2 regions of the Streptomyces sp. NPDC059008 genome follow, and region 1 is predicted to be linked to the other one. Evidence: predicted binding sites of a transcription regulator. Region 1 holds the regulator's gene; the other holds the start of a gene.
What was found. Region 1 encodes HspR, which represses chaperone genes until heat shock. Its sites were predicted from a motif close to TTGAGNNNNNNNNNCTCAA; they were not measured.

Region 1 (15,300 bases):
AGGACCAACGAGAAAACCGCAGGAAAGGAGGGACGTCGGGGATGAGCACCAAGGACTTCGTCGAGAAGGACTACTACAAGGTCCTCGGCGTCCCCAAGGACGCCACCGAAGCGGAGATCAAGAAGGCGTACCGCAAGCTGGCCCGGGAGAACCACCCGGACGCCAACAAGGGCGACGCCAAGGCCGAGGAGCGCTTCAAGGAGATCTCCGAGGCCAACGACGTCCTGGGCGACGCCAAGCGCCGCAAGGAGTACGACGAGGCCCGGGCGCTGTTCGGCAACGGCGGCTTCCGTCCCGGCCCCGGCGGGGGCGGCGGCAGCTTCAACTTCGACCTGGGCGACCTCTTCGGGGGCTCGGGCGGAGCCGGGGGGGCCGGGGGCTTCGGCGGCGGGCTCGGGGACGTCTTCGGCGGCCTGTTCAACCGCGGCGGCGCGGGTACGCGTACCCAGCCGCGGCGCGGCCAGGACATCGAGTCCGAGGTGACGCTCAGCTTCACCGAGGCGGTCGACGGGGCCACGGTCCCGCTGCGGATGTCCAGCCAGGCGCCCTGCAAGGCGTGTTCGGGGACCGGCGACAAAAACGGTACTCCTCGGGTCTGCCCGACCTGTGTCGGCACCGGCCAGGTCAGCCGGGGTGCGGGCGGCGGCTTCTCGCTGACCGACCCGTGCGCCGACTGCAAGGGCCGGGGCCTGATCGCCCAGGACCCCTGCGAGGTCTGCAAGGGCAGCGGACGCGCGACGAGCGCCCGCACGATGCAGGTCCGCATCCCCGCGGGCGTCTCCGACGGGCAGCGCATCCGGCTGCGCGGCAAGGGCGCCCCGGGCGAGCAGGGCGGCCCGGCCGGCGATCTGTATGTCGTCGTGCATGTCGGCGCCCACCCGGTCTTCGGACGCAAGGGCGACAACCTCACCGTCACGGTGCCGGTCACCTTCCCGGAGGCCGCGCTCGGCGGCGAGGTGAAGGTGCCGACGCTGGGCGGCCCGCCGGTCACGCTGAAGCTGCCGGCCGGCACCCCCAACGGACGCACGATGCGGGCCCGCGGCAAGGGCGCGGCCCGTAAGGACGGCACCCGCGGTGATCTGCTGGTCACCATAGAGGTGCTCGTCCCCGAGGACCTCGGCGACAAGGCGAAGGAAGCGCTGGAGTCCTATCGCGAGGCGACCGCGGGGCACGACCCGCGGGCGGAGCTGTTCCAGGCCGCGAAGGGAGACTGAGATGGACAGCCGGGGCGGGCAGCGTCGTAATCCGTATGAACTGACCGATGAGTCGCCGGTGTACGTCATCTCCGTCGCGGCTCAGCTCTCCGGACTGCATCCGCAGACCCTGCGGCAGTACGACCGGCTGGGTCTGGTCTCGCCGGACCGCACGGCCGGGCGCGGCCGCCGCTATTCGGCCCGGGACATCGAACTGCTCCGTACGGTGCAGCAGTTGTCCCAGGACGAGGGCATCAACCTCGCCGGCATCAAGCGCATCATCGAGCTGGAGAACCAGGTCGCGGCCCTGCAGCAGCGGGTCGCGGAGCTGCAGGGCGCCCTGGAGGGCGCGGCCAGCGCGATGCGGCAGCGGGAGGCGGCGGTGCACGCCTCCTACCGGCGTGACCTGGTGCCGTATCAGGACGTCCAGCAGACCAGTGCGCTGGTGGTGTGGCGGCCCAAGCGGTCCGAGTAGCGGACGCGGGGCGCGCCGCGCATCCACGTGGCGAAAAGGGCCGGGTGATCCCGGCCCTTTTTGTCATCTCCGTGAGTGTGCTCCGCCGTGCGCCGGGCCGGTCAGCAGCCGTTGTACCCGGCCGTCGGCATCGACAGCCGCCGGTGCACCTGCGACTTCATCGCCAACGTGTAGACCGGCTCGTCGAGGTCGGCGGTCTCCAGCCGTACGCCGGCCGCCGCGCACCGTGCGGAGAACTCGTCGGCGCCGTCGATGGCGTTCTCCAGCGCCCGGCGGTTGGGCGTGACGAACACATCGACCAGGCCCTCTTCGACGTCCCGCCACAGCGCGCGGTGGTCGGCGCGCAGCTGATGCAGGCTGAGCTGGCAGGTCAGGTGGTAGTCACGGGCCGCCGCCCACTGTTGGCACATGTCGTGCTGGCTGCGGTCGTCGACCAGGAACGGATCCTCGTCCAGTTCGGACAGCGGCATCAGGCAGGCGATCGCCGTGACTCGGACCGAGTTCATCGTGCCCTCCGGGGCGTGGCGACTGTGGGGGCGACGATACCCCCGAGGGCGGCCCGTGGTGGAGGGGCTGTGCCGGGCGGCGAGGCGTAACCGCAGGCGTGGCAGATCTTCCAGCCGTCCTGGTTCACGGCGAGTTGGCCACCGCAGCGCGGGCAGAGCTCGGCGTGCGGTCTCGGTGGGGCGGGGCGCGGTGGGCGCGGAACGGTCGTCACGATGCTCAATGCCGACGCCATGCGGCCTCCAGCTGCCGTCTTGTGCACGGGACAGGTCCGATCCCGCCCGTTCGTTGCGCGGCGCTGTTCGGTTTCCTGTCGTACCTGAGTACCAGTTGGGCAGTTGTCGTCTGCTGTGGAGGGTGTGTTTTCGGCCAGGTCCGTCCCGGCGGTGCGGATACGGGCTCTCAGGCCCGCCCCATCGCCCGGGTCACCGCGATCTCGATCATGACTCGATCGGGGTTCGGCGACGGCGTCCGCCCGTACCGTTCGGCGTACCTGCGCACCGCGTCGGCCACCGTCTCGGCGTCCGTGCGCACCCGCGCGACGCCCTCCAGGGTCGCCCAGCGGCCCTTGTCGACCTGGCACACGGCGACGGTCGCGCCGTCCGCTCCGGCGGCGAGGATGTTCTTGACCTTGGTGCTGTCCTTGCGGGTGATGACCCGCGCGATCCGCTGCCCGGCGTCGTAGGTGACGCCCACGGGGACGACATGCGGCGTCCCGTCCGTACGCAGCGTGGTGAGCGTCGGCATCAGGTACTCGCCCCAGAAGGCGAGGTACTCGGGGCTGAGGGCGGAGAGGTCGTGGGCCATGGGGGCCAGAGTAGAGGGGAGTGCCCGGGCTCCGGCCCCCGGCTGGTCAGACGAAGTCGGTCGTCTCCAGGTCGAAGGAGAAGGGGGCGGGGAGGGGGAGGGGTTTGCCGAAGGGGGACGTGGTGTTGCCTACGTAGTCTTCCGCGGAAGGATCACTGAACAGCGTCACCGTGGACTTGTCGCGATCGACGAGGAGGTACAGCGGGATGCCGGCGCGGGCGTAGGCGCGCCTCTTGTCCTCGCGGTCGTTACGGGGCTTGGTCGATGTCACCTCGACGACCATGGTGATGCCGGCGCATGGCATCCACGGCTCCGCCCCTCGGAAGATGCGCAGCTCGCGTGGGGCGTAGACGGCATCAGGGATGAGCCGATTGTCGGGGTCTCGACTGTCGCTGGGCGCCTTGATGCCCTTGTTGGCGGATTCGTCCATATCGGATACGGACTGCCTCAGGATCTGCCGCTTCAGCGTGCTGAGGTAGTCCTCGTGGTCTCCGTCAGTCGGTGGCGTCACAATGATCTCCCCCTCGATCAGCTCGGCCCGGAAACCCTTTGGGATCTTCAGGGCGAGGAAGTAATCCAGGAGGGTTTCTACGTCGTTCGCCATCGGCTCGTGTGCCATAGCCGTCATGCTGCACCTCCTTGTGGTTGAAGGCCAGCTTTGACCGATTGGGCCAGTGACAGAGGCATATTCGGAGGCGATTCCCCCGCAGGGGTGAGCCGTGAGTAGAGCCTTGAGTGGAATAGACTCAACTTATTGCACGTTGGTACCTGCAAGCAGAAGCATCGGAACAGCACACACAGGGAGGACACCGGGCCGTGGACGCCGAGCTGACCAACAAGAGCCGGGAGGCGCTGAGCGCCGCCAATGACCGGGCGATCACCGCCGGGCATGCGGACATGACGTCCGCGCATCTCCTGCTGGCGCTGCTGGCCGGGCAGGACAACGAGAACATCATGGACCTGCTGGCCGCCGTCGAGGCGGACGCCGCCGTGCTGCGCAACGGCGCCGAGCGCCAGCTCGCCGCGCTGCCCAGCGTGCAGGGCTCGACGGTCGCCCCGCCGCAGCCGGACCGCGATCTGCTCACCGCGATCGCGGACGCGACCCAGCGGGCCAAGGAGCTGGGCGACGCCTATGTCTCGACCGAGCATCTGCTGATCGGGATCGCCGCCAAGGGCGGCCGCACCGGCGAGCTGCTGGAGCAGCAGGGCGCCTCCGCCAAGAAGCTGCTGGCCGCCTTCGAGGCGAGCCGCGGCGGGCAGCGGGTGACCAACCCCGACCCGGAGGGCACGTACAAGGCGCTGGAGAAGTTCGGTACGGACTTCACGGCGGCCGCCCGCGAGGGCAAGCTCGACCCGGTCATCGGCCGGGACCACGAGATCCGCCGGGTGGTGCAGGTGCTGTCCCGCCGGACGAAGAACAACCCGGTGCTGATCGGCGAGCCGGGCGTCGGCAAGACCGCCGTCGTCGAGGGCCTGGCCCAGCGGATCGTCAAGGGCGATGTGCCCGAGTCGCTGCGCAACAAGCGGCTGGTCGCGCTCGACCTGGGGGCGATGGTCGCGGGCGCGAAGTACCGCGGTGAGTTCGAGGAGCGGCTGAAGACGGTCCTGGCGGAGATCAAGTCCAGCGAGGGCCAGATCATCACCTTCATCGACGAGCTGCACACGGTCGTCGGTGCGGGCGCCGGCGGCGACTCGTCCATGGACGCCGGCAACATGCTCAAGCCGATGCTGGCCCGCGGCGAACTGCGGATGGTCGGTGCCACGACGCTCGACGAGTACCGCGAGCGGATCGAGAAGGACCCGGCGCTGGAGCGGCGCTTCCAGCAGGTGCTGGTCGCCGAGCCCACCGTCGAGGACACGGTGGCCATCCTGCGCGGTCTCAAGGGCCGCTACGAGGCGCACCACAAGGTGCAGATCGCCGACTCCGCGCTGGTCGCCGCCGCCACCCTCTCCGACCGCTACATCACCTCCCGCTTCCTGCCCGACAAGGCCATCGACCTCGTCGACGAGGCGGCCTCGCGACTCCGTATGGAGATCGACTCCTCGCCCGTGGAGATCGACGAGCTGCAGCGCGCCGTCGACCGTCTGAAGATGGAGGAGCTGGCGCTCAAGAACGAGACCGACGCCGGCTCCGTCCAGCGGCTGGAGAAGCTGCGCAAGGACCTCGCCGACAAGGAGGAGGAGCTGCGCGGCCTGACCGCCCGCTGGGAGAAGGAGAAGCAGGGCCTCAACCGGGTCGGCGAGCTGAAGGAGAAGCTCGACGACCTGCGCGGCCAGTCCGAGCGCGCCCAGCGCGACGGTGACTTCGACACCGCCTCCAAGCTGCTCTACGGCGAGATCCCGGCCGTCGAGCAGGAGCTCGAGGCGGCGGCCGCCGCCGAGGCCGAGCAGGAGGCGTCCAAGGAGTCCATGGTCAAGGAGGAGGTCGGTCCGGACGACATCGCCGATGTGGTCGGCTCCTGGACCGGCATCCCGGCGGGCCGTCTGCTGGAGGGCGAGACCCAGAAGCTGCTGCGCATGGAGGACGAGCTCGGCAAGCGGCTGATCGGCCAGGCCGAGGCCGTCCGGGCGGTCTCCGACGCGGTGCGGCGCACCCGCGCCGGGATCGCCGACCCGGACCGCCCCACCGGCTCGTTCCTCTTCCTCGGGCCGACCGGCGTCGGCAAGACCGAGCTGGCCAAGGCGCTCGCGGACTTCCTCTTCGACGACGAGCGGGCGATGGTCCGGATCGACATGTCGGAGTACGGCGAGAAGCACTCCGTCGCCCGCCTGGTGGGCGCGCCGCCCGGTTACGTCGGCTACGAGGAGGGCGGCCAGCTCACCGAGGCCGTCCGCCGCCGCCCGTACTCCGTCGTCCTCCTGGACGAGGTGGAGAAGGCCCATCACGAGGTCTTCGACATCCTGCTCCAGGTGCTCGACGACGGACGGCTCACGGACGGCCAGGGCCGTACGGTCGACTTCCGCAACACCATCCTGATCCTGACCTCCAACCTCGGCTCCGCCTTCCTGATGGACCCGCTGCTGAAGGAGGACGAGAAGCGGGAGAAGGTGCTGGAGACGGTCCGGGCCTCGTTCCGGCCCGAGTTCCTCAACCGGCTCGACGACGTGGTGGTCTTCCACCCGCTCGGCACGGACCAGCTGCAGCGGATCGCCCGGCTCCAGCTCGACCACCTCCAGCGCCGCCTCGGCGAGCGCCGGCTGACGCTGGACGTCACCGACCGCGCCCTGACCTGGCTCGCCTGGCTCGGCCAGGAGCCGGTCGACGGCGCCCCCGCCCCCGACATGTCCTACGGTGCGCGCCCCCTGCGCCGCCTGGTCCAGACGGCCATCGGCGACCAGCTCGCGCGCGCCATCCTGGCGGGTGACGTGCTGGACGGGGACACCGTGCGGGTGGATGTCGACGGCGATCGGCTGGCGGTGCTGCCGCTGCGAGAAGGGGCGGCCTGAGCTGCGAGGACGGCTCCCGGGCCGGCCCGGCGGACCGGTCCGGGTGCCTGATCGTGCCGCCGGATCGTTGCCTTGACCGACAGCTTGCCCGCACCGGCCCCTCCGGGCTTGCCAGGACGGGGCGGATGTGGGGGAGGATGGCAAGGACCATACGAAGGGAATTCCACGGTGAGCATCGACCCGTCCTCGATTCCGAATTTCGGGGGCCAGCCCGAACCCGAGCCGTCGGGGCCTGATGGTCCCGTCGTGCCAGACCAGGACCTGGTCAAGCAGCTCCTCGACCAGATGGAGCTGAAGTACGTAGTCGACGAGGAGGGTGACCTCGCCGCCCCGTGGGAGCAGTTCCGCACGTACTTCATGTTCCGGGGCGAGGAGGAGCAGCAGATCTTCTCCGTCCGTACGTTCTACGACCGTGCCCACGGCATCGACGAGAAGTCGAAGCTGCTGGAGGCGATCGACGACTGGAACCGCCGGACGCTGTGGCCCAAGGCCTACACCCACACCCATGACGACGGCACGGTCCGTCTGATCGGTGAGGCATCGATGCTGATCGGCACCGGCGTCTCGCTCGAACACTTTGTGTCGAGCACGGTCAGCTGGGTCCGCGCCTCGATCGAATTCGACAAGTGGATCGTCGAGCAGCTCGGCCTGGAGGCCGAGATCGAAGGCGACTCCGACGACAAGCCGGGCGACGACGAGGCCTGAGCCCCGTCCGTCCCACACCCACCCGGCTGCGAAGGCCCCGGAGCTGTCGGCTCCGGGGCCTTCGTCTGCGTGCGGGGGGCGGAGAAGGGCGTCGACGGACCCTTCAGAGCCGCTTCAGCCGGCCCGCCGCCTCCTGCAGCAGATCGACGCTCTTGCAGAAGGCGAAGCGGACGTACGGTGCGCCCCGGTCCTTGTGGTCGTAGAAGACGGCGTTGGGGATGGCGACGACGCCGGCGCGTTCGGGCAGGGCGCGGCAGAAGGCGAAGCCGTCCTTTTCGCCGAGGGGGCGGATGTCGGTGGTGATGAAGTACGTGCCCGACGGGCGGAAGACCTGGAAGCCGGCGTCGGCGAGGCCGGTCGCCAGGATGTCGCGCTTGGCGCGCAGATCGTCGCGCAGGCCGGTGTAGTAGTCGTCGGGCAGGGCGAGGGCCTCGGCCACGGCGTACTGGAAGGGGCCGGCGGAGACGAAAGTGAGGAACTGCTTGGCGGAGCGGACCGCGCTCACCAGCTCCGGCGCCGCCGTGACCCAGCCGACCTTCCAGCCGGTGAAGGAGAAGGTCTTGCCGGCCGAGCCGATGGTGACGGTGCGGTCGCGCATCCCGGGGAAGGACGCGAGGGGCAGGTGCTCGCCCTCGAAGACGAGGTGTTCGTAGACCTCGTCGGTGATGACGAGGAGGTCGCGCTCCACCGCCAGCTCGGCGATGGCCGTGAGCTCGGCGCGGGTCAGGACCGTACCGGTGGGGTTGTGAGGGGTGTTGAGGAGGATGAGGCGGGTGTCGTCGGTGACGGCGTCGCGCAGCTCGTCCAGGTCGAGGCGGTAGGTCGCGGACTCCGGATCGGCGTGCAGGGTCACCGGTACGCGCCGGCCGCCGGCCATCGCGATACAGGCGGCGTAGGAGTCGTAGTACGGCTCCAGCGCGATGACCTCGTCGCCCGGCTCCAGCAGGGCGAGCAGCGAGGCCGCGATGGCCTCGGTCGCGCCGGCGGTGACCAGGACCTCGGTGTCGGGGTCGTAGGCCAGGCCGAGGTGGCCGTAGAAGCGCTCCTGGTGGGCGGCGACGGCGGTGCGCAGTTCGGGGACGCCGGGGCCGGGCGGGTACTGGTTGCCGCGGCCGTCGCGCAGGGCACGGACCGCTGCCTCTCTGACCTCCTCCGGACCGTCGGCGTCGGGGAAACCCTGGCCGAGGTTGATGGAGCCGGTCCGTAGGGCGAGTGCTGACATTTCGGCGAAGATCGTGGTGCCGAATTCGGCGAGGCGGCGATTGAGCAGCGGTCGGTCCATGCGCGCCATCCTCCGCCGAACCTCTGGACTTCCTCAACTGTGCTTTGAGACTCCCGGGCTCGGGCATCAGCCCCGCGTACAGGACTGTGACGGCCGTCGACGCGGACGGCCGGCGGCGCGGACGGCGCCGCGAGCGGCGCACGGGGCGCCGGACGGAGCGATGCGCCCCCACTGCCTAAAGGGCGTGGGAGGTGCCCCCACGCTTCGGGGGGAACGAAAGGGAGTGTGAGGCAGATGGGAATCGTGGTCTTCCTGGTGATCTGCGCGGTGGTGATCGGGCTGGTGGCCCTGGCCTCGCGGAGCGGCACCGGCGGGCGGGGCGGGAGCGGCTACCGCAAGTCGAGCAGTAGCAGTAGCAGTAGCAGTAGCAGTAGCAGCAGCGGCAGCTGGTGGGCCGCCGGCGGAGCGGATTCGGGCGGCGGCCACCACGGGGGCGGGCACCACGGCGGCCACTCGTGCGGCGGCGGCTCCTCCTCCTGCGGCGGCGGTGGCGGTGGCGGCTGCGGCGGTGGCGGCGGCGGGGGTTGCTGAGCACCGGCGCGGTACCTCCGTACGGCGCCGGCCGGACCGGCCGAAGGGCCCGTTCAGCTGCACACATGCGGGTGGCTCTTGCCCCTTCGCATATGCGCCCGGCGGGTGTGGGCGAAGGGGCCAACACCCGCTGGTCGTAAGGATGTTGAACAGTTGAACTGCATGGCCCTCTAGGGGATGGAAACCCGGCGAAGTTGGGTAAAAAGACTGTGGTCGACCGGGCTTTCATGATTCCCTCTTCATAGAGAATCCCCCACGTTCTCCGATCCCACGTGGGCACGAGCCGGCGGGCAGACGTGCATCCCTGATCCTTCTCGGGCGGGCCGGCCCACCATTCCACTGCGTGCTTGCGGAGCCGACCCATGCTCACCACTTTGACGACGGCGTACACCGATACCCGTGCATCCGACCTGGCCTGGGCGCTGGGCAGGGAACCCCTGCCGGCCCTCGCCGTCCTCGACCTCCAACTCCACGGTGCGCAGGTGCAGTTGAGACTGCTGGGCGCCTCTCACCAGGTGCTTCTCGAAGAGGAGCACGGCACCTGTTCCGAGACGGTCGCCTGTATGCCGGGCAGCAGCACCCCGCTGCCGCTCGGTGTGGCCAAGCGCCTTGGTGACTGGGAGTACGAATTCGCCGCGCACGTGGAGACGCTCTCGCGCGGCTCGTTCGCGGGTCGCGCGCAGGAGTTGCTCGCGCTGGTCGCCGAGCATCCGCACGGCCTGGCCGGTACGTTCCCCGGCTCGCCGCACGCCTTCACCGCGATGCTGGCGCAGTGTCAGCAGGGGCAGGTGCGCTGGCGGACCTGGCACGCGTACCCGCAGGAGGGCCGCCTGGTGGCCACCCGTACCCGCGTGGGCGTACGTGCGGCGGTCGCGGCGGTCTAACGGGGCACCGGCGGAAGTGACCAGGCGGGTCGGCGTCGCCGGCGGGCGCAGCGGAGTCGGGGGCGAGGGGGTGTGGGGGTCGTCGGGAGTGCGCGCCCCGGGCCCTGAGGTGCGCTGGGGCGCGTGCGGCGTTGTGTGCGCCGGGCGTGCGGCGCGGGAGCCTCGATCTGCCCCACGCATCGACATCGCCCCAACTGACGCGTGTAGCCCGCAGAGTGCACTCGTGTGGGTGACCTAGAGGCGTCGAATCGTCACGTAGCGTTCATTTCATGATCGACCCGCCAGAGTCCGCTTTTACCGGCGCCCTCGGGCCGCCGGAGGCCATGACACCGGCGCGACTTCCCGTGCCGGCCGGGCTCGGCAGGCTGCTGGTCCTCGCCGTGGTCTTCGTCTGCGCCGCCTGCGGCCTGGTCTACGAACTCGAACTGGTCGCCCTGGCGACGTACTTGGTCGGCGACTCGGTCACCCAGGCCTCGGTCGTGCTGTCCGTCATGGTCTTCGCGATGGGCGTCGGCGCGCTGCTCGCCAAGCGGATGCGCTGCCGGGCGGCGGTCGGCTTCGGCGCGGTCGAGGCCGGCCTCGCGCTGGTCGGCGGCTGCTCCGCGATGGCGCTCTACGCCTGCTTCGCGTGGTACGGCCAGTCCCGCTCCGCACTCGTCGGCTTCTCCCTGGCCATCGGCGTGCTGATCGGCGCCGAGGTACCGCTGCTGATGACGCTGATCCAGCGGGTCCGTCGGCAGGACGCGGGCGGCGCGGTCGCCGACCTGTTCGCCGCGGACTACGTCGGTGCCCTCGTCGGCGGACTGGCCTTTCCCTTTCTGCTCCTGCCGAGCCTGGGCCAGCTGACCGGCGCGCTGGTCACCGGCGCGGTCAACGCGGCGGCCGGGGGCGTGCTGGTGCTGTGGCTGTTCCGCCGCGATCTGACCGCCCGCGCCCGCTGGACGCTGTTCGGCATCAACGTCCTGGTGCTCGCGCTGCTGGCCACGGGGGTGCTGCTGGCCACGCCGTTCGAACGCGCCGCCCGGCGGGCGGTGTACGGCTCGTCGGCGCGGGTCGCGGTGCAGACCGGCGTCCAGGAAGTGGTGATGACCGGTGGCACGGGGCCCGTCGTCGGTGCGGGACGGGGGAGGAAAGGTTCCGGCCAGCCGCTGGAGCTGTATCTGGACGGGCGGTTGCGGGTCAGCGCGGACACCGAGTTCCGCTACCACGAAGCGCTGGTGCATCCGGCGCTGGCGGGGGGACCGCACGCCCGGGTGCTGGTCCTGGGCGGTGGCGACGGCCTGGCAGTGCGCGAGATCCTCCGCCATGGCGGGGTCCGCTCGGTGACCGTCGTCGAACTCGACCCCGGCGTCGTGCGGTTGGCGCGCACCGACCCCGGGCTCTCGCGCCTCAACCAGCACTCCCTGGACGATCCGCGGGTGCATGTGGTCACCGCCGACGCCTTCGACTGGCTGCGGCGGCACGGTGCGCACGGCCGGCCCCCGGACCCGTACGACGTCATCGTCTCCGATCTCCCCGACCCCGGGATCACCGCCAGCACCAAGCTCTACTCCCAGGAGTTCTACGGCCTGGCGGCGCGGATGCTGGCCCGCGACGGGCGGCTGGTGGTGCACGCCGGGCCGCCGGGCACGCGGGCCCGGTCGTACTGGACGGTGGAGACGACGGTGCGGTCGGTGGGTCTGGCGACCGTCCCGTACCGGCTGCCGGGCCGACCCGCGGACGTCTCCGGCGGCCCGGACCGGCTGGGGGGACCGGCCCGGTCGGCGGCCGTGGCGGCGCGCACCACGGTCCCCTCGTCCGGCGGGCCGCGTTACTGGGGCTTCGTACTGGCCGCCCGGCGCACCCCGAGGTTCGTGCGCGCGTCCGATGCGCCGCGCCTGGGGGGTCTCACCGTCGACGAGCTGCTGGCCGGCCGGAGCGGCGCGACCCGGGCCAGGATGTCCGGACTGCCGCCGTCGACGCTGATGCACCCGCGGTATCTGGACTGATGCGACGGGCCACCGTGCGCGCGGCCGACGGCGGGCTCGGGGCCGGCCGGACCGACGCGCACAGCGCCCACACCCGCCAAGGGGTCCCCTCGGCGCCGGAGAAGGAATTAGGCTCCCATGTCATGGAGCATGAGGTGTACGTTCCGTTTCCCGTCGGGACCGTGCGGCAGGCGCTCACCGAGCCGGAGCGGGTGGCGCGCTGTGTCCCGGGAGTCCAGCTCGACGCCGACGCGGCCCCGCACTGCCCCGAGGGCCGGCTGCGGCTGCGCATCGGAAGCTCCACCATCACCTACCGCGGCACGCTGACGGTCAGCGGCGCCGCGGACGACAGATCCGGCGAGGACGGCGCGCCCGCCACGGTGACCGTGGAGGCGAAGGGCACCGAGGCGCGGGGCGACGGCGCGGTCGTGCTGACGCTGGCCGTACGCCTCTCCCCGACCACCGAGCCCGGCCCCGGTACGACCCTGGCCTGCGCCGGCACGCTGCACAGCGACGGCCGGCTCGCCGAGGCCAGCGACCAGGCCGCCCGGTCCGCGGGCCGTCGGCTGCTGGACCGCTTCGCGGAGAACCTGGCGGCGGATCTGCGGCAGCGGCCGGTGGCCGACGCCGACGACTCCGACCGGCACAGCGTGTTCGACACCGAGGTGCCGCCGCCCTCCCTCGATCCGCTCAGCGACGAGGACGCCATCGGGGCGGCGGACGACCTGGCCGGGATGGACGACCAGGCCGTGGAGGGCGCGGCGCGGGACGCACACCCCGAGCACGCCTATGGCGAGGACGCGGACGGCGCCGCCCCCGCGGAGGCCGCGCACGCCCGCCGGACGATGATCGGGCGCAGCGCGGAGGAGGTCGACCATGCTCCGCCCCGCGGACGCTACGCGCCGGTACCCGCACCCGAGACGAACAGCACCTCGGCGACCCTGCGGTGGGCGGCCCCGGCCGCGGCGGTCGTCCTGGCGTCGGCGGTGGTGGTGGGACGCGTGCTGAGGCGGCGGCGGGCATAGCCCGTTCGCTGCGCTTTGCCCGCCTCCCACGTTTTCGGCTTTCCCGCCGTGGGGGTTTGTCGCCGTTGCGGCCGACTTTTCTGGCTGGCCCGCCGTGGTGGTTTGTCGCCGTTGCGCCTGCGGCGGGCTGTGTGCCGCTGCGCGGGGCGTTTTCGGCAGCGGGTGCGGCCCTCCGGACTCCGTCCTGCGGTCCGCCCCCTCCCGGGGGTGGGGGGAGGGAAGACCGGTGGGGGTCCCCGTAAGCCCCCGTGTGCAGGAAGTCGGCAGACAGGGCCCGCCCCCACCGGGCTGTCTTCCACCCACTCACGGGAGGGGACAGACCGTAGGACGGAGTCCGTAGGGCTGTCACCGCAGCCGACACACAACCGCCCGCCGCAGGCGCAACGGCGACAAGCCCCCACGGCGGGAAAGCCGACAACGTGGGCCGCAGCAAAGCGCAGCGGACAGCCGAAAACATGGGAGGGTCGGACCGTGAGCACCGACAACCCCCCTCAGCCCGCGCCGCAGGCGGCGGGCGTACGGCTGGCGGCCGGGGCCGCCGAAGTGACCGTTCAACCGGACAACGGCTGCCGCATCGGCAGCCTCCGCGTCGGCGGTACGGAGCTGCTGCGGCAGGGCACCCACTACGGCTGCTTCCCGATGGTCCCGTGGTGCGGCCGGATCGAGAACGGCCGGTTCCGTAACGGCGGGGAACTGCACCAGATGCCGGTCAACGCCGCACCGCACGCCATCCACGGCACCGGCCGCAACCTCCGCTGGCGCACCGCGCGTTCGAGCGCGACGCAGGCGGTCTTCACCTACGACCTCGCGGACCCGGCTGCTCCGTGGCCGTACCCGGGGCAGGTCACCCAGATCGTCGAACTGGCCGAGGACGGCGGTTCGCTCACCCTCACCATGGGCGTCGAGGCGGCCGCCGACTCCTTCCCGGCGCAGGCCGGCTGGCACCCCTGGTTCCTGCGCAATCTGGGCGAGGGCGGTGAGGACGTGCGGCTCGACTTCGCGCCGGAGTGGCAGGAGGAGCGGGGTGCCGACCATCTCCCCACCGGGCGGCGGATCTTGCCGAAGCCGGGGCCCTGGGACGACTGCTTCGGCATGCCGCGGGGCGTCGATGTCACGCTCACCTGGCCGGGCCGTCTGGAGCTGAGGGTCACCAGCCGCGCCGAGTGGGTCGTGGTCTACGACGAGCAGGAGGCCGCGGTCTGCGTCGAGCCGCAGTCCGGGCCGCCGAACGGCCTCAACACACTGCCGTGCCTGGTCACCCCCATCGACCCGCTGGAGATCTCCACGACGTGGAGCTGGCGGAGCCTGTCCCCGGGCACCGCCTAAGCTCATGGGCATGAGTGACGACGTGCGCGGCGAGCTGCTGCAGCAGATCAAGGACAAGGCCGTGGTGCACGGCAAGGTGACGCTTTCCTCCGGCAAGGAGGCCGACTACTACATCGACCTGCGCCGGATCACCCTGGACGGCGAGGCCGCGCCGCTGGTCGGTCAGCTGATGCTGGACATCACCGCCGACCTTGATTACGACGCGGTGGGCGGACTGACGCTCGGTGCCGATCCGGTCGCCACCTCGATGCTGCACGCCTCCGCCGCCCGCGGCCGTCGGCTGGACTCCTTCGTCGTCCGCAAGGCCCAGAAGGCGCACGGCATGCAGCGCCGTATCGAGGGCCCGGACATCAAGGGCCGCCGGGTGCTGGTCGTCGAGGACACCTCCACCACCGGCGGTTCGCCGCTGACCGCCGTCGAGGCGGCGCGTGAGGCGGGTGCCGAGGTCGTCGCGGTCGCCACGATCGTCGACCGTGGCGCCGCGTCGGCGATCGCCGAGGCCGGGCTGCCCTATATCACGGGCTACCAGCTCGGTGACCTCGGCCTGGGCTGAGGCCTGCCAAAGGGCCCCAAGAGCCGGTACGTGCCGCGCTGACCTGCGCCTTTGTTGAGGGGGTGCGGTGTTTCACGTGAAACACCGCACCCCTTTCGCATGACGGCCGGATGGGCGATGTGGAGCTGTCGGCCGAGTCTGGAAAGATGTGGCCCGGCGAAGTCCTCGCCTGGTCAGGGCCAAGAACGCACACCCGCATACACAAGGAGCGGACAGATGCCCATCGCAACCCCCGACGTCTACAACGAGATGCTGGACCGGGCGAAGGCAGGCAAGTTCGCCTACCCGGCCATCAACGTCACGTCGACGCAGACGCTGCACGCCGCGCTGCGGGGCTTCGCCGAGGCCGAGAGCGACGGCATCATCCAGATCTCCACCGGTGGCGCGGAGTTCCTGGGCGGCCAGTACAACAAGGACATGGTGACCGGCGCCGTCGCGCTCGCCGAGTTCGCGCACGTCGTCGCGGCCAAGTACGACATCACCGTCGCGCTGCACACCGACCACTGCCCCAAGGACAAGCTGGACGGGTATGTCCGCCCGCTGATCGACATCTCCGCGGAGCGGGTGGCCAAGGGCCAGAACCCGCTGTTCCAGTCGCACA
Region 2 (15,300 bases), on a different contig from region 1:
GCCGGCCGGTGGGGTGCCCGGTGCCGTAGACGCGAATCCTTCCCTGGTCGGCGAGGTCGCTGAGCAGGACCCGGACCACGCCCAGCGGCATCTTCAAAAGCGCGGAGATCTCCGCGACCGAGCGCATCCGGCGGCACAGTTCGACGATCGCCCGCATCTCGGGCATCACCCGCTCGGCCCAGCCGCCGCCGGTCAGCTCGCGCCGTCCTTCGGGGGCCTCCAGTGCGGCCACGAACGTCTCGACGAGCAGCACGTGGCCGAAGCGGGTCCGCCCGCCGGTGAGCGAGTAGGGCCGCACCCGCGCGGGTTTGCGGTCCCCGCCGCGTATGGGGAGTTTGGGGTTGCTCACAGGGCGCTCTCCATCGACTTGCGCAGTTCGCTGCGGAGTTCGGGGGTGAGGACATGGCCGGCCCGGCCGACGAACAGCGCCATGTGGTAGGCGATGACGTTCATGTCGCAGTCCGGGGCGGCGTGCACACCGAGCAGCGAGCCGTCGCTGATCGACATGACGAACACGCTGCCCTCGTCCATGGTGATCACCGTCTGCTTGACGGCACCGCCGTCCATCAGCTTCGCGGCGCCATGGGTGAGGCTGCCGAGCCCGGACACGATGGTGGCCAGGTCCGCGCTGGACCCCCTGGGCCCGTCACCGCCGTCCGGCTGCGCCTTGGCGGCCGCGCGGTCCGGGTCGGAGCTGAGCAGCAGCAGGCCGTCGGAGGAGACCACCGCGACCGAGCGGATGCCCGGCACCTCGTCGACCAGGTTCGTCAGCAGCCAGTGCAGGTTCTGTGCCTGGCTGCTGAGTCCTTTTCCGTGAGCAGTCGGCGCTTGCGCCATCAATCGTGTGCCTCCTCGGCAATCCGGCTCTCCCCCGGGGCCCCCGCTCCGTCGGTGTCGGTCTGTGGGATGGTCTGCTCCGCCGTGCGCTCCGCGATCTCGGTCTCGACCTCGCGCCGGCCGTCCCTCGCCCCCTGCTGGAATCCGCCCAGCCGGCGCCGCAGCGCCTCGGCTCCGGCCGCGCCGCTCTTGCGCGGGGCGGCGGGCGCCGGGCGCTGCGCCACGATGTGCGGTGTGCGCTTGGGCAGTCCCTTGGCCGTCCGCGGCTTCTCCGGCGCCGCGGCGGGTGCCGGGTCGTCGGCGTCGGCTGCCGCGTCGTCGGCCTCGGGTCCCGGGGCGCTGGCTTCTGCGTCTTCGGCCGCCGCGTCCGTCGCGGGGCCGGTGTGCTGGTCCGGGCCGATGGCGTACGGATCGGCGGCCGCGGCCTCGGCGACCGGCGCCTCGGACGGTGCCGGCGGCTCGGCGGCCGGGCTCGCGTCGTCCTCGGTCCGGGTGTGCTCGTCGTCGCCGGCGCTGCCCTCGGCCGCGTCGACGGCCCGCTCGGCGGCGGCGACCAGCGGGTCGATGTCCGGGGCGGCGTCCGGGTCCTCGGTGTCCGGGTCCTCGGTGTCCGCGTCGGCGGCGGGCGCGCCGGCCGCCGGGTCCTTGCGCGGCGCCCTGGTCTGCAGGGTGTTGGAGTTCGCCTCGGCGACCGAGCCGGGCAGCGCGGGGGTGTGCACCGCCTCGTGCGGCGCCGTCGTGGAGGGCGACGGGGCCGGGCGGGTGGGCAGTATCGAGCCGGGCAGTACGACGACGGCCGTGACGCCGCCCTGCTTGGCGTCCCGCAGCTGGACCCGTACGCCGTGCCGGGCGGCCAGCCGCACCACCACGTACAGGCCCAGTCCCAGGGCCTCGTCGACGGTCTCGGAGGACGAGGCGGCCTCGGCGTCCGCGAGCCGCTCGTTGAGCTCGGCCAGCCGCTCCCCGGTCATCCCTATGCCCTCGTCCTGGACCGAGAGCATCAGCTCGCCGCTCTCCAGCAGCCAGCCGGACAGCTCGACATGGGCGTCCGGCGGTGAGAACGCGGTGGCGTTCTCCAGGAGTTCGGCGACCAGATGGCTGAGGTCGTCCGCGGCGAAGCCGGCGACCTGCGAGTGCGGCGGCAGCGACTCGATGCGTACCCGGTCGTACCGCTCGATCTCGCTGACCGCGGCACGCAGTACGTCCAGCAGCGGTACCGGGCCCTGGTGGCCGCCGCCGTGCTGTTCCGCGCCCGCCAGCACCAGCAGGTTCTCGCTGTTGCGGCGCATCCGCGCGGCGAAGTGGTCCAGTTTGAACAGCGTCTCCAGCCGCTCCGGGTCCCGCTCGCCCTCCTCCAGCGACTCGATGACGGCGAGCTGGCGCTCCACGAGGGCGAGGGTGCGCAGCGAGAGGTTGACGAACCGGCCGTGCACCCCGGTCTGCGCGGTGGCCAGCCGCTCGGTGAGATCGGCGACCTCCGCCTTGAGCGAGGCGCTCTGCTCCTGAAGCACCTCGCGCTCGGCGACCAGCCGCTGCCGGCCGCCGACCAGCCGCTTGCGCTCGCCCTCCAGCTCTGCGGTGCGCCGCGCCATGTCGCCCACCTGGGCGTGCAGTGCGTTGACGGACCCGACGACGGCGGCGAACTCGTCGTTGCGGCCCTTGTAGTCGATGGGCTCCTCCTGCGCGGGGTCACCGGCCACCCGCCTGGCGCCGATCCGCAGCGCCGCCAGGGGCTGGGTCAGGGTGCGGGCGGCCCAGACGCCGGCGCCGACGGCCAGCAGCAGGCAGAGCGCCTCCAGGCCGATGCGGATCTCCAGCTCGGTCACGTCGTCGTCGCGCAGGGCACCGAGCCGCTCGATGTCGGCGGTGGCCATGGCCGACTCCACGCCCCGCATCAGCCCGATGCGGGTGGTGAGGGTGTCGGCCACCTTCTGACGGCTGAGCCGCAGGTCCGCGGCGTCCAGGCGGGGCTGGTCGGTCAGCCGGGTCAGATAGCGCTCGGCGGCGTCGACGTCGGCGCCGGTGACGGTGCGCTCGAAGCGGTCCCGGGCGCCCTGGCCGGCGGTCTGCCGGAAGTCGCCCAGCGCGCCCTGGGCGCGGAGGTGCGCGACCTGGGCGAGGGCGGTCAGCCGGGGCTGGCCGCCGCCCGCGTTCAGCCCGGCCAGCAGCAGGGCGCGGGTGCCGGCGGCCTGGTCGGTGAGGCGGCCCAGGGCGGGCAGCGCGCGGGTGTCGGCGTCGGCGGAGTCCGCGCGGGCGGGGAGGTGGCGGGCGATAGTGTCGCCGATCGCGGCGAGCGCCTGGATGACCTCGGTATAGGCGTGGTAGACCCGCTCGGCCGATTCGGTACCGGACAGCGCCCTTTGACGGGTTTGCGGGAGGGCGGCCAGGAGCTTGGCGGCCGCCGCGTAGACCTCGGTGTCGCCCGAGGCGTCCTGGGCCTCGGTGCGCAGCTCGCCGATCTGCCGGTCGACACGGGCGCGCTGGGGCCCGGTGGCGGCGGAGGCGTCGGCGGACACGGCGGCGTCGGCTGCGGCGGTGCCGGCGGCAGCGGTGTGGGGAACGGCGGCGGTCCCCGTGCCGTTGGTGGCGGCGGCGCCGTTCCCGGTGCCGCCGACTCCCGTGCCGTCGGCTCTCGCGCCGCCGCTTCGCGCGCCGTTGGGCTGCGTGCGGTCGGCTCCGCCGGTCCGGCTGCCGTTGGCGCCGGACGCGCCGGGCTTGGCACCCGCGCGGCCGGCCGGTCGGGCGGCGCCTGCGGTCAGCGCGTCGCGCTCGTCGGCGAGGGAGTGCGCGAGGGCGATCGCCCGGGCGTTCAACTCGGCGAGGTCGACCAGCTGCTGGCTGTCGTGGGCGTTGTCGGCCGTGGTGGCGAGGCCGGGGGCACCGGCGCCCAGGACCGCGGCGGCGACCACGGCCACCGCCCCGACGAGCCGGTTGCGCACCCGCGCGGGACGCCGCCCCGAGAGGCCCTCCCCGCCCGTCGTGCCCGGACCCCTGCCCGGACCCGGGACCGAACCGGCCGGTGAACCCGGCTTCCCTGCGCCGCCCCGAAGCCGCATCTTCCGCACCGCTGCTCGCATTCCTGTCTCGCCTGCCCACGCCGTATGGCGTCGCGGACCCGGTTCGCTCGCCGCTCGCGGGGCGGACCTGCGCGCACACCGCAGCAGCACACACTTCCGCGAGGGTAAACAGTCCGGCTCTGCGCGTCGCGATGGATGTCCTGGTCCCGCCCCTTGACCGGGCAACGACCCTTCCACCGGCGTCGCACAGTGGCCCGGCAACACATGCCTGGCCACCTGAACGAGTGAACATCACTCGGAGTTTGACCATCAACTTCCCGGCGCCACCGATTTTCGCGGCAGACCCGCGCACCGCCCGGACGGGTTTGGAGATGCGTGCCGGTCCTGGAAAGATGCCCGCCCGCACACCGCTGGCCCGGTGGTCCATACCTTCTGTACGCCGCTGACCTGCCCGTACGCCGACGCCGCCGGCAGCGCCCGGTCAGCGGGGCGCCGACGGGGCCTCCGGCAGACTTGCGGCCATGCGCATCGAACTCGCCACCGAGCCGGGCGACCCCCAACGCCCAAACGAGGACTACGCATCGGTCGCCCTGCCGGCCTTTGGCCAGGGCGGAGTCCTGGTCCTGCTGGACGGTGTGACGCCGCCCGCCGAGGACTACGGATGCGTGCACACGGTGCCGTGGTTCACCGCGCGGCTCGGTGGCGCATTGCTCGAACTGTCGGTTTCACGCCGGGATATGACACTCGCTGAGGTGTTGGCCGCCGCCATCTCACGGACGGCCGAAGACCACCGCGACACCTGTGACCTTTCTCACGTCCGCACTCCGCAGGCAACCGTGGTGGCCGCGCGGTGGTCCGAGGACACCGTCGAGCATCTCGTCCTCTCCGATTCGGTCCTGCTGCTGGAGCGGGCGGACGGCTCGGTGCACCCGGTGCTGGATCCGCGGCTGGACGAACTGCCGCCCGCGGTCCGCGCCCAGCGCGCCGCCGTGCGGGCGCTGCCCCGCGGCTCGGCGGAACGGGCCGCGGCGGGCCGCGCGTACGCCCGCGCGGTCGAGGCGCTGCGCAACGCCGAGGGCGGCTTCTTCACCGCGGCCGCCGATCCGTCGGTGGCCGCCCGCGCGGTGACCGGCAGCACCCCGCGCGCCGAGGTCCGCTCACTGACCGCGCTCACCGACGGCGCGGGCCGCTGGGTGGAGGTCTTCCGGCTGGGTTCCTGGACGGACTGCGTCGAGATGGTGGCCGAGCGGGGCCCGCAGTCCCTCATCGACCGGGTCCGGGCGGCCGAGGCTGCGGACCCGGAGTGCGGGACCCATCCACGCGGCAAGGCCCGGGACGACGCAGCGGTGATCCACGTGGCGCCCTGAGCGGGGACGCCCTGGACCACGACGTCCCGAGCGGGGGCGCCCTGAGCAGGGACACCCTGCACCGCGACGTCCCGAGCAGTGCCACCCTGCACCGCGGTGCCTGCCCTGGGGAGACGTCCGGGAACAGCCCTCGCCCGCACCGCGTCCCGGAATTCCCCCACCGTCTACCCGACGCCCGGGAATACCCCCCGCCCCCACCACGTTGTGGCCCCGCAGGGGGCGTTCGCATCCCCTAAGGAATGCGTTCGACCACCCCTACCCCTCGGCCCCACACCCCTCCCCCCGCCCTACCCCTCCTCGCCCTCCTGCTCCGTGTTCAAGCGGTGCAGCAGCCGCGCCAGTTCGGCGACCTCCGCGCGGTCCCACGAGGCGAGCCGGCGCGCGTACTGGGCGCGGCGCCCGTTGCGGACGCGGGTGAAGCGGGCGCGGCCCTCGTCCGTGATGCGGACGAGGACGGCGCGGCCGTCGGCCGGGTCCGGCTCGCGGGCGACCAGCCCCAGCTTCTCCAGGGCGTGCAGCTGGCGGCTCATCGTGGCCTTGCCGACGCCGAAGAAGCCGGCGAGGTCGGTGGCGCGCTGCGCGCCGGCGTCGGCCAGCCGGAGCAGGAGCCCGTACGCGGACGGCTCCAGATCGGGATGCACCTCGCGGGCCAATTCGCCGGACGAGGCCCGGGCGCGGCGGAGGAATACCGCCAATTCCCTTTCCAGGGCGAGGAATACGTGGTCCACACCAGTCGGCTCGCCGTCCGCCGGGGTGCCGCCGGCTCCGGTGTTGTGCACGTCAGCGCCCATTCCCGCTTTCCTCATCTGAAAGTTTCCGCCCTCGGCGGCCGAAGCCGCAGCTCGGCCAGTATTTCGCAGGATTAGACCAACGGCAGCCCGGCAACCCTCTTTTGCCCCGTCGGTCTACGCGCGTATCGTTATTTATGGCATGGCCATACCAAGCGGTCCGGTCGGCGACAAAGGTTCCGCCACACGTCATGCACACCGCACCTCCGTGTCATCGCGTCTGCGTCATGCCGTCAGATCATCCCCCCTCAGGTCACCCACCGAGATCTCCGGAGACACGTATGACCGTGCTCAGATCCGGCCTCCCCCACCGCCCCGCACGCTCCCTCGCGACCATGGTCGGGGCCCTTCTCGCGATCCTCGCCCTCCTCCTCGGCCTGCCGTCCGCCGCCGGCGCCCAGGCCCCGCGGCGCGCACCCGAACCCACCCATCCCGGACAGGACTGGGCCGGTTCGCAGATCGCCAAGCACGAAGGCACCGCGGCCGGCACCGCCCCGCCGGCGTCCTCGCTCGCGGCGTCCGTCGAGGGCGTGGACGTCAGCAGCCACAACGGCAACGTCGCCTGGTCGACGCTCTGGAACAGTGGCGTCCGCTTCGCCTACGTCAAGGCGACGGAGTCCACCAGCTACACCAACCCGTACTTCGCGCAGCAGTACAACGGCTCCTACAACGTGGGCATGATCCGTGGCGCGTACCACTTCGCCACGCCCAACACCTCCAGCGGCGCCGCCCAGGCCAACTACTTCGTCGACCACGGCGGCGGCTGGTCCAGGGACGGCAGGACGCTGCCCGGCGCGCTCGACATGGAGTACAACCCCTACGGCGCGACCTGCTACGGGCTGAGCGCGGCCGGCCTGGTCAACTGGATGAAGGACTGGTTCGCCACCTACAAGGCGCGCACCGGCCGGGACGCGGTCGTCTACACCTCCACCAGTTGGTGGAAGCAGTGCACCGGCAATTCGTCCGCCTTCGGGGCCGTCAACCCGCTGTGGATTCCGCGCTACGGCTCCTCGGCCGGCGAACTCCCGGCCGGCTGGGGCTTCCACACCATCTGGCAGTACACCTCGACCGGCCCGACGGTCGGTGACCACAACCGCTTCAACGGCGCCTACGACCGGCTCCAGGCGCTGGCGAACGGCTGAGCGCACCGGGCCGACGGGTCGGGCGAGGGCGGGTAGCGCCCCGCCCACGCCCGGGCCGTACGCGCGAACGGGCCCCTGCCGCACGGTCCGTGCGGCAGGGGTCCGTCCCGTTTGCCGTCCCCGCGCGGCTCAGGCCGCGAGGGGGACCTCCGGCACGGCGCCGTGGGACGCCGGCGTCAGCGCCAGCTGGAGGACCTGGCGGACGTCCGCGACGGGGTGGACCTCAAGAGAGTCGAGGACCTCGGCCGGGACGTCGTCCAGGTCCGGCTCGTTGCGCTTGGGGATGATCACCGTCGTGATCCCGGCCCGGTGCGCCGCGAGCAGCTTCTGCTTGACGCCGCCGATCGGCAGCACCCGCCCGGTCAGCGAGATCTCCCCGGTCATCGCCACGTCCGGCCGGACCTGCCGGCCCGACAGCAGCGAGGCCAGCGCCGTCGTCATCGTCACGCCCGCGCTCGGTCCGTCCTTGGGGACGGCGCCCGCCGGTACGTGCAGATGCACTCCGCGCTCCTTGAGGTCGGCGACCGGCAGTTCCAGCTCCGCGCCATGGGAGCGCAGGAACGACAGCGCGATGTGCGCGGACTCCTTCATCACGTCGCCGAGCTGGCCGGTCAGCTGGAGCCCGGACGCACCGGTCTCCGGGTCGGCGAGCGAGGCCTCCACGTAGAGGACGTCGCCGCCGGCGCCGGTGACCGCGAGGCCGGTGACCACACCGGGTACGGCCGTCCGCCGCTCGGCCGGGTCCTGGGCGGACTCGGGGGTGTGGTGCGGCCGCCCCAGCAGCGGGCGCAGCTGGTCCACGCCGACCGTGAACGGCAGCTCCCGTTCGCCGAGTTCGTGCTGGGCGGCGACCTTGCGCAGCATCCGGGCGATGGCGCGCTCCAGATTCCGTACGCCCGCCTCGCGGGTGTACTCGCCCGCCAGCTTGCGCAGCGCGTCGTCCTGCAGCGTCACCTCGTCCTGCTCCAGGCCGGCCCGCTCCAGCTGGCGCGGCAGCAGGTGGTCCCGGGCGATGACGACCTTCTCGTCCTCGGTGTAGCCGTCGAGCCGGACCAGCTCCATCCGGTCGAGCAGCGGCTCGGGGATGGCTTCGAGGACGTTGGCGGTGGCCAGGAAGACCACGTCGCTGAGGTCGAGTTCGACCTCCAGGTAGTGGTCGCGGAAGGTGTGGTTCTGCGCCGGGTCCAGGACCTCCAGGAGGGCGGCGGCCGGGTCGCCCCGGAAGTCGGACCCCACCTTGTCGATCTCGTCGAGGAGGACGACCGGGTTCATCGAGCCGGCCTCCTTGATGGCGCGGACGATGCGGCCGGGCAGCGCGCCGACGTACGTACGGCGGTGGCCGCGGATCTCCGCCTCGTCGCGGACGCCGCCGAGCGCGACCCGGACGAAGGAGCGGCCCATGGCGCGGGCGACGGACTCGCCCAGCGAGGTCTTGCCCACACCGGGCGGGCCGACGAGCGCGAGCACGGCGCCGCCCGCCCGTCGTCCGCCGCCGCCCTTGCCGGAACCATCGTGCGAGGCCCCCTTCGCCCCGCCGCCGACCAGCCCCAGGCCGCGCTCGGCCCGCCGCTTCCTGACGGCCAGGTATTCGGTGATCCGCTCCTTGACCTCCTCCAGGCCGGAGTGGTCGGCGTCCAGCACCTGCTTGGCACCGGCGATGTCGTAGGCGTCCTCGGTCCGTTCGTTCCACGGCAGTTCGAGGACGGTGTCCAGCCAGGTGCGGATCCACGATCCCTCGGGGCTCTGGTCGCTGGCCCGCTCCAGCTTGTCGACCTCCTTGAGGGCGGCCTTGCGGACGTCGGCGGGCAGATCGGCGGCCTCGACCCGGGCGCGGTAGTCGTCGCCCTCGTCCTCCGGATCGCCGTTGAGCCCGGCGAGTTCCTTGCGGACCGCCTCCAGCTGCCGCCGCAGCAGGAACTCGCGCTGCTGCTTGTCGACACCCTCCTGGACGTCCTTGGCGATGGACTCGGCGACGTCCTGTTCGGCGAGGTGGTCGCGCAGCGCCTCGGTGGCGAACTTCAGGCGGGCGACCGGGTCGGTGGTCTCCAGCAGCCGGACCTTCTGCTCGGTGGTCAGGAAGGGCGAGTAGCCGGAGTTGTCGGCCAGCGCCGGCACGTCCTCGATCTGCTGGACGCGGTCGACGACCTGCCAGGCGCCGCGCTTGCGCAGCCAGCTGGTGGCCAGCGCCTTGTACTCCGTGACGAGTTCGGCGACGGCCCCGGGCAGCGGATCGGGGACCTGTTCGTCGACGGTCGTGCCCTCCACCCACAGCGCGGCGCCGGGCCCGGTCGTGCCGGAACCGATCCGCACCCGGCCCAGGCCCCGGATCAGCGCTCCGGGGTCGCCGTCGGACAGCCGCCCGACCTGCTCGATCCGCCCGAGCGTGCCGATTCCCGCGTAGGTGCCGTCGATGCGGGGCACAAGCAGCACCCGCGGTTTGTTACCCGAAGTGGCGGCGGCCTGTGCGGCCTCCACCGCGGCGCGGACGTCCGCGTCGGACAGGTCCAGCGGCACCACCATGCCGGGGAGCACGACCTCATCGTCGAGCGGCAGCACGGGCAGGGTGAGCGATGTGGACGTCGAAGCCATGATCTCCCCTTCGGCAATCAAGTTGAGCTTTACCCACTCAATGCAGGGGGGCGGGGAGTTGTTCCCCCGCGCGCGTTCGCTGTGAGCGATCGGGACGGGGGTGCCGGGGAGCGCCCGTCGCCGGTCGATGCGCGGGACGGGGTGCCCGGGGAGCGCCCGGCTACCAGTGCGCGGGGCGGGTCAGCGTCTCGGGCAGCTTGGTGGCGGCGTTCCCCCGGGCCGCGTTCAGCTGGGACTGGGTCAGGAAGAGGGCGCCGGTGAGGTCGGCACCGCTCAGGTCGGCGTCGCGCAGATCGGCGCCGATCACATCCGCCCGGCGCAGATCGGCGCCCTTGAGGTCGGCGGCGATGAGGTAGGCGCCGCGGAGGTTGGCGCCCTGGAGGTCGGCGCCCTTGAGGCGGGCCCCCATGAGGTCGGCGCCCCGCCGCTCCTTCTTGCGGCCCGGGACCTTGGCCCGTACGAGCTCGCTGGTGCGCAGCAGCAGGGCGTTGACCTCGCCCCGGTGGGCCGGCACGTCCAGCGCGGCGAGGTCCTCGGCGCTGCCGCGGGTGAGGCGTTCGGTCTTCTCCAGCGCGGCCCGCAGGTCGGCGTGCAGGGGGCGGGCGGCCCGCAGGGTGAGCGCCTCGGCCAGGTACCAGAGCAGTTCGTGCAGCTGCCGCATGACGGGGAACACGTCGAACATCTGCCGGGCGGTGCCCGGAGCCTGCCGCCAGTCCCGCCCGCCGAAGGTGACCTGGGAGACCTTCTGCCCGGCGCCGAAGCAGTCGAAGACGGTGCAGCCGGAGAAGCCGCGCTTGCGCAGATCGGTGTGGATGCCGCAGCGGAAGTCGGTCTGCAGGTTGGGGCAGGGCCGGCCGGCCTCCTTGTCGAGGGCGAAGTCCGCGGAGGCCGCGAACGGCAGCGCGACGCAGCACAGCCCGAAGCAGCTGCCGCAGTCGGACTGCAGGCCCAGCTCGACAGTGTCCGGATTCGATTGCTTGCGCTCGGGCGCGCGGTCTGGGGACACGGTGCGGATACTCCTGCGGCCGGTGCGCGCCGCACGGGGCGGCGCCTGGAAAGGACGTCCATTCTCCCAGGCCCGGACGGGTGGCGCGGCCGGCCGGTTTCGCTCGCCGCGAGCGGCCGGCGGACCGTCAACGCGGCGCCGGCCGCCGGGCGTTGTCAGTGGTCGCCCCTAGCCTCGGGTCCATGAGCATGATCGGACAGTACGCATGTGTCACACCCGCCGAATTCGACCGCGCCCTCGGCGACCCGGAGTGGGCGTTGAAGCTGGTCATCGGGCGGATGGAAGCGGAGGCCGGACAGCCGGCGGAGCCGGCCGCCGCGCGCTGCCTGGACGTCGACAAGGCCTGGGACGCCCTCGGGTTCCTGCTGCGCCGGGCGGCCTTCCCGGTGGACATCGTGCACGGCGAGGGGGACATCCCGGCGGCGGAGGACTGGGGCTACGGCCCGCCTCGCTACCTCACCGCCGAGCGGGTGCGGGTCGCCGCCGAGGTGCTCGCGGGGATATCCGGCGCGGATCTGACGGCCGGTGTCGGCCCCGAGGACCTCGCCGAGGCGGAGGTGTATCCGTCGATCGTGTGGGAGCGCGGCGAGTCCCTGGACTACGTGCGCGAGCACTACGACGCGCTGCGCCCGTTCTTCCGTGCGGCGGCGGACCGGGGGGAGGCGGTGCTGGTCTGGCTCGGCTAGGGCAGGGCCTTTCCGACCCTGACTCATCGGACAGGCCCTGGCCCGGCGCGCCGGGGGTCAGTAGGTACGCACGCCCCGCAGCGCCGGATGCCCCAGGTCGCCGAGGAGCGGCCGGGGGCCGGTGCGGCGGGCGCGCCAGCGGCGCAGCAGGGGCCAGCAGGCCACACCCAGGGCGAGGGACAGCAGATGCCCCCAGTCGGTCATCGGGTCCAGGTAGGCGAGCAGATCGGTCAGCGCCAGGTAGCCGACCCCGGTCAGCAGGGGCAAGCGCGCCCAGGTCGGCAGCAGGCCCGCGAGGGCTCCGGTGCAGGTCATGACGCCGAAGCTGATGCCGTAGTCGAGGCGGTGCAGGGAGCTCTCGGGCAGCTGTCCGGCGGCGACGGAGAAGGCCACCGGCACCTCGGTGGCGAGGGTGGCCAGCGCATGGCCGCCGAAGAAGACCGCGGCGGTGCGCAGGCCGCCGATGCGCCGCTCCAGTGCCGTCAGGACCAGGAGGAAGGCGAGGGCGTAGCCGGAGGTCACTCCGCCGGCTATCCACAGCGCGCTGGCGGCCAGGACCAGCAGCGGGGCCTTGGTCAGGTGGACGACGTCCGTGCTGGAGCCCCGCAGCAGTTCAGAGACCAGCCGCGGGTCGGCATGTTCGGCGAAGAGGGAGGTGGCGACGAGCAGGAGGGCGTAGCCGAAGGTGAAGGGGGTGGCAGTGGGGGTGGGGAAGAGCCGCCACACCCGTCGGCGCAGCCGCTCGAAGGCCGGTCCGGTGCTCGCTGTGCGCAGCCGCTCGGCGGCCGGCCCCGCGACGGCTCCCGCAGCGTCGCCCGGGGCCCGGTCGGCCCGTGTCCCTCCGGCGGTTCCCAGCCAGCTCACTTGGCGGTCCCTCCCGTCCATGGCTCATCCGGTGAGCCACGCCCCATCTCCCCCCGGGCGGTGCGTGCTCGTTCTGCTGTGCACAACGTCGCGGACCACCCTGCCTGCTCAATCCATGAGGAAGCTGTGAGAGTGATATGCCTCACACAAGGCAACTGTCGTCGCGGCCTCCGCGTCAGGGTTTCCGGCGCCTCGCCCGGCCCCGTAACCCGTTGCTCGGCGCGACCCGGATTGGCCACCATGGGCGCCATGGCATCCGTTACTCCGCCGCAGACGACGGCCGGCCCCTCAGCAGCCCCCCGCACGCTCGACCGGCGCGAGGGCCCGTACGGCGAGGTGGTGCTGCGGCAGCGGGCCGGGTCCCCCGCCGGACCGGATGCACCGGCGGCCCCGGTGATCTACGAGATCATCGCCAACGGCTGCTTCCTGATGGACACCTCCGACGGCCGGTCCGAGCGGCTGCTGATCGACGCCGCGTTGGAGGGGCTCCCCGCCGATCGCGAGCGCCCCTCGGTGCTGATCGGCGGCCTGGGCGTCGGCTTCTCCCTGGCCAGGGCGGCCGAGCAGCCCCGGTGGGGCCGGATCACCGTCGTCGAGCGCGAGGTGGCGGTCATCGACTGGCACCGCACCGGCCCGCTGTCGGCCGTCTCGGCGGCCGCGCTGGCCGACCCGCGCTGCACCGTCCTGCACACCGACCTCGTCGCCCACCTGCGCGGCGGGACCGGCCCCCGGTCCACCTACGACGCGCTGTGCCTGGACATCGACAACGGCCCCGACTGGACCGTCACCGACGACAACGGCAGCCTCTACTCCCCCACCGGACTCGCCGCCTGCCGCGACCGGCTCTCCCCCGGCGGAGTGCTCGCCGTATGGTCCGCGCAACCCTCGCCGGCCTTCGAAGCGGCCCTGCGAAATGCCGGATTCAGCGAGGTACGTACGGAAGAGATCCCCGTTGTCCGAGGCGTCCCCGACGTGGTCCACCTCGCGCGGAAGGGCGCGTAGCCGACAGTCACACCATGCCCGTACGCTGCTGCCCAGCAGTACGCGACCACGCAGGGACATGCAGGGGCGGGCGATGGACCAGACTCAGACAACGCAGGGCGGCGCCGCCGCTGCCACGCCGGGCGCCCAGCGCCGGGTACTGGTCGTGGAGGACGACCCGACGATCGTCGACGCCATCGCGGCCCGGCTGCGCGCCGAGGGCTTCCAGGTGCAGACGGCCACCGACGGCCCGGCCGCCGTCGACACCGCCGAGGCCTGGCAGCCCGATCTGCTGGTCCTCGACGTGATGCTGCCGGGCTTCGACGGCCTGGAGGTGTGCCGCCGCGTCCAGGCCCAGCGCCCGGTGCCGGTGATGATGCTCACCGCCCGGGACGACGAGACCGACATGCTGGTCGGCCTCGGCGTCGGCGCCGACGACTACATGACCAAGCCGTTCTCGATGCGCGAGCTGGCCGCCCGGGTGCACGTCCTGCTGCGCCGGGTGGAGCGCGCCGCGCTGGCCGCCCACACCCCCCGCAGCGGCATCCTGCGGCTGGGCGAGCTGGAGATCGACCACGCCCAGCGCCGGGTCCGGGTGCGCGGCACGGACGTCCATCTGACGCCCACCGAGTTCGATCTGCTGGTGTGCCTGGCGAACACGCCGCGCGCGGTGCTCTCCCGCGAGCAGCTGCTGGCCGAGGTGTGGGACTGGGCGGACGCCTCCGGGACCCGTACGGTCGACAGCCACATCAAGGCGCTGCGCCGCAAGATCGGCGCCGAGCGCATCCGCACGGTCCACGGTGTCGGCTACGCGCTGGAGACTCCGCCCGCATGAAGCGGTGGCAGCAGCCCCTGCGCGGGCTGTGGCAGCAGGTCTGGGAAGCGCTGCGGCCGCTGGATCCGTACCGCTCCGTCAAGGCGGCGCTCGGTGCGCTGGTCAGCGTTTCGGTGATCATCACCACCCTGCTGGTGTTCGTCGCGATGCACTCGGCGACCGAGCTGCGGGTGATCACGATCTTCTCGATCATCGCCTCGCTGCTGCTCACCCAGTTCGTGGCGAACAGTCTGACCGCCCCGCTCGGGGAGATGACGGACGTCACCCGCTCGATGGCGCACGGTGACTACAGCCGCCGGGTGCGCTCGGCCCGCCGCGACGAGTTCGGCGACCTGGCGAACGCCTTCAACAGGATGGCGGCCGACCTGGAGGCGGTGGACACCCACCGCAAGGAGCTGGTCGCCAATGTCTCGCACGAGCTGCGCACCCCCATCGCGGCGCTGCGCGCGGTCCTGGAGAACGTCGTCGACGGGGTCTGCGAGCCCGATCCGGAGACGATGCGGACGGCGCTGAAGCAGACCGAGCGGCTGGGCCGCCTGGTCGAGCACCTGCTGGACCTGTCCCGGCTGGACAACGGCGTGGTGCCGCTGCACGCCCGGCGCTTCGAGGTCTGGCCGTATCTGTCCGGGGTGCTCAAGGAGGCCAACATGAGCCGGGGCGCCTCCACGCTGGCCGGCTCCGGCACCCACACCCGAACGGACGTCCATCTCCACCTCGACGTCTCGCCGCCGGAGCTGACCGCGCACGCCGACGCCGAGCGGCTCCACCAGGTCGTGGCGAATCTCATCGACAACGCGATCAAGCACAGCCCGCGCCACGGCCGGGTCACGGTGCACGCCCGGCGCGGCGAGGGCCCCGAGAGCCTGGAGCTGGAGGTGCAGGACGAGGGGCCCGGCATCCCCGAGTCGGAGCGCTACCGGGTCTTCGAGCGGTTCAACCGCGGCGGCCCGGCCCCCTCGGGCCCCGGCAGCGACGGCGGTACGGGCCTGGGCCTGGCGATCGCGCGCTGGGCGGTGGATCTGCACGGCGGACGGATCGGCGTGGCCGAATCCGCGCGGGGTTGCCGGATCCGGGTCACTCTTCCGGGGCTGGAGTCGGCGCGCAGCTGACGCCCACGTTGACGTTCGGTGACGTAGGGTCGGTGGTAGGAGCACTCATCCCATGGGTGCGACGGCGGTGAGTCCTACC

Region 2: lon (endopeptidase La) is a predicted target of HspR. The motif match lies at 9,763-9,781, and genes of this name have one in related genera.

What each region holds. Positions count from the first base shown of each region.
Region 1 is NZ_JBHYJC010000001.1:39,538-54,837, reverse strand. Features, by position in the region: gene dnaJ (molecular chaperone DnaJ) at 42-1,214, shown strand; gene ACFWZH_RS00235 (heat shock protein transcriptional repressor HspR) at 1,216-1,668, shown strand; gene ACFWZH_RS00230 (hypothetical protein) at 1,770-2,174, opposite strand; gene ACFWZH_RS00225 (pyridoxamine 5'-phosphate oxidase family protein) at 2,575-2,979, opposite strand; gene ACFWZH_RS00220 (Uma2 family endonuclease) at 3,026-3,607, opposite strand; gene clpB (ATP-dependent chaperone ClpB) at 3,796-6,426, shown strand; gene ACFWZH_RS00210 (YbjN domain-containing protein) at 6,595-7,131, shown strand; gene ACFWZH_RS00205 (pyridoxal phosphate-dependent aminotransferase) at 7,235-8,413, opposite strand; gene ACFWZH_RS00200 (hypothetical protein) at 8,648-8,944, shown strand; gene ACFWZH_RS00195 (DUF2617 family protein) at 9,307-9,828, shown strand; gene ACFWZH_RS00190 (polyamine aminopropyltransferase) at 10,098-11,816, shown strand; gene ACFWZH_RS00185 (SRPBCC domain-containing protein) at 11,939-12,820, shown strand; gene ACFWZH_RS00180 (aldose 1-epimerase) at 13,292-14,146, shown strand; gene pyrE (orotate phosphoribosyltransferase) at 14,157-14,699, shown strand; gene fbaA (class II fructose-bisphosphate aldolase) at 14,916-15,300, shown strand, end outside.
Region 2 is NZ_JBHYJC010000019.1:84,050-99,349, reverse strand. Features, by position in the region: gene ACFWZH_RS22815 (DUF742 domain-containing protein) at 1-349, opposite strand, end outside; gene ACFWZH_RS22810 (roadblock/LC7 domain-containing protein) at 346-837, opposite strand; gene ACFWZH_RS22805 (nitrate- and nitrite sensing domain-containing protein) at 837-3,776, opposite strand; gene ACFWZH_RS22800 (hypothetical protein) at 4,376-5,221, shown strand; gene ACFWZH_RS22795 (MarR family winged helix-turn-helix transcriptional regulator) at 5,509-6,012, opposite strand; gene ACFWZH_RS22790 (lysozyme) at 6,291-7,151, shown strand; gene lon (endopeptidase La) at 7,281-9,740, opposite strand; gene ACFWZH_RS22780 (pentapeptide repeat-containing protein) at 9,901-10,746, opposite strand; gene ACFWZH_RS22775 (YfbM family protein) at 10,929-11,432, shown strand; gene ACFWZH_RS22770 (rhomboid-like protein) at 11,490-12,296, opposite strand; gene ACFWZH_RS22765 (spermidine synthase) at 12,546-13,298, shown strand; gene ACFWZH_RS22760 (response regulator transcription factor) at 13,372-14,112, shown strand; gene ACFWZH_RS22755 (sensor histidine kinase) at 14,109-15,221, shown strand.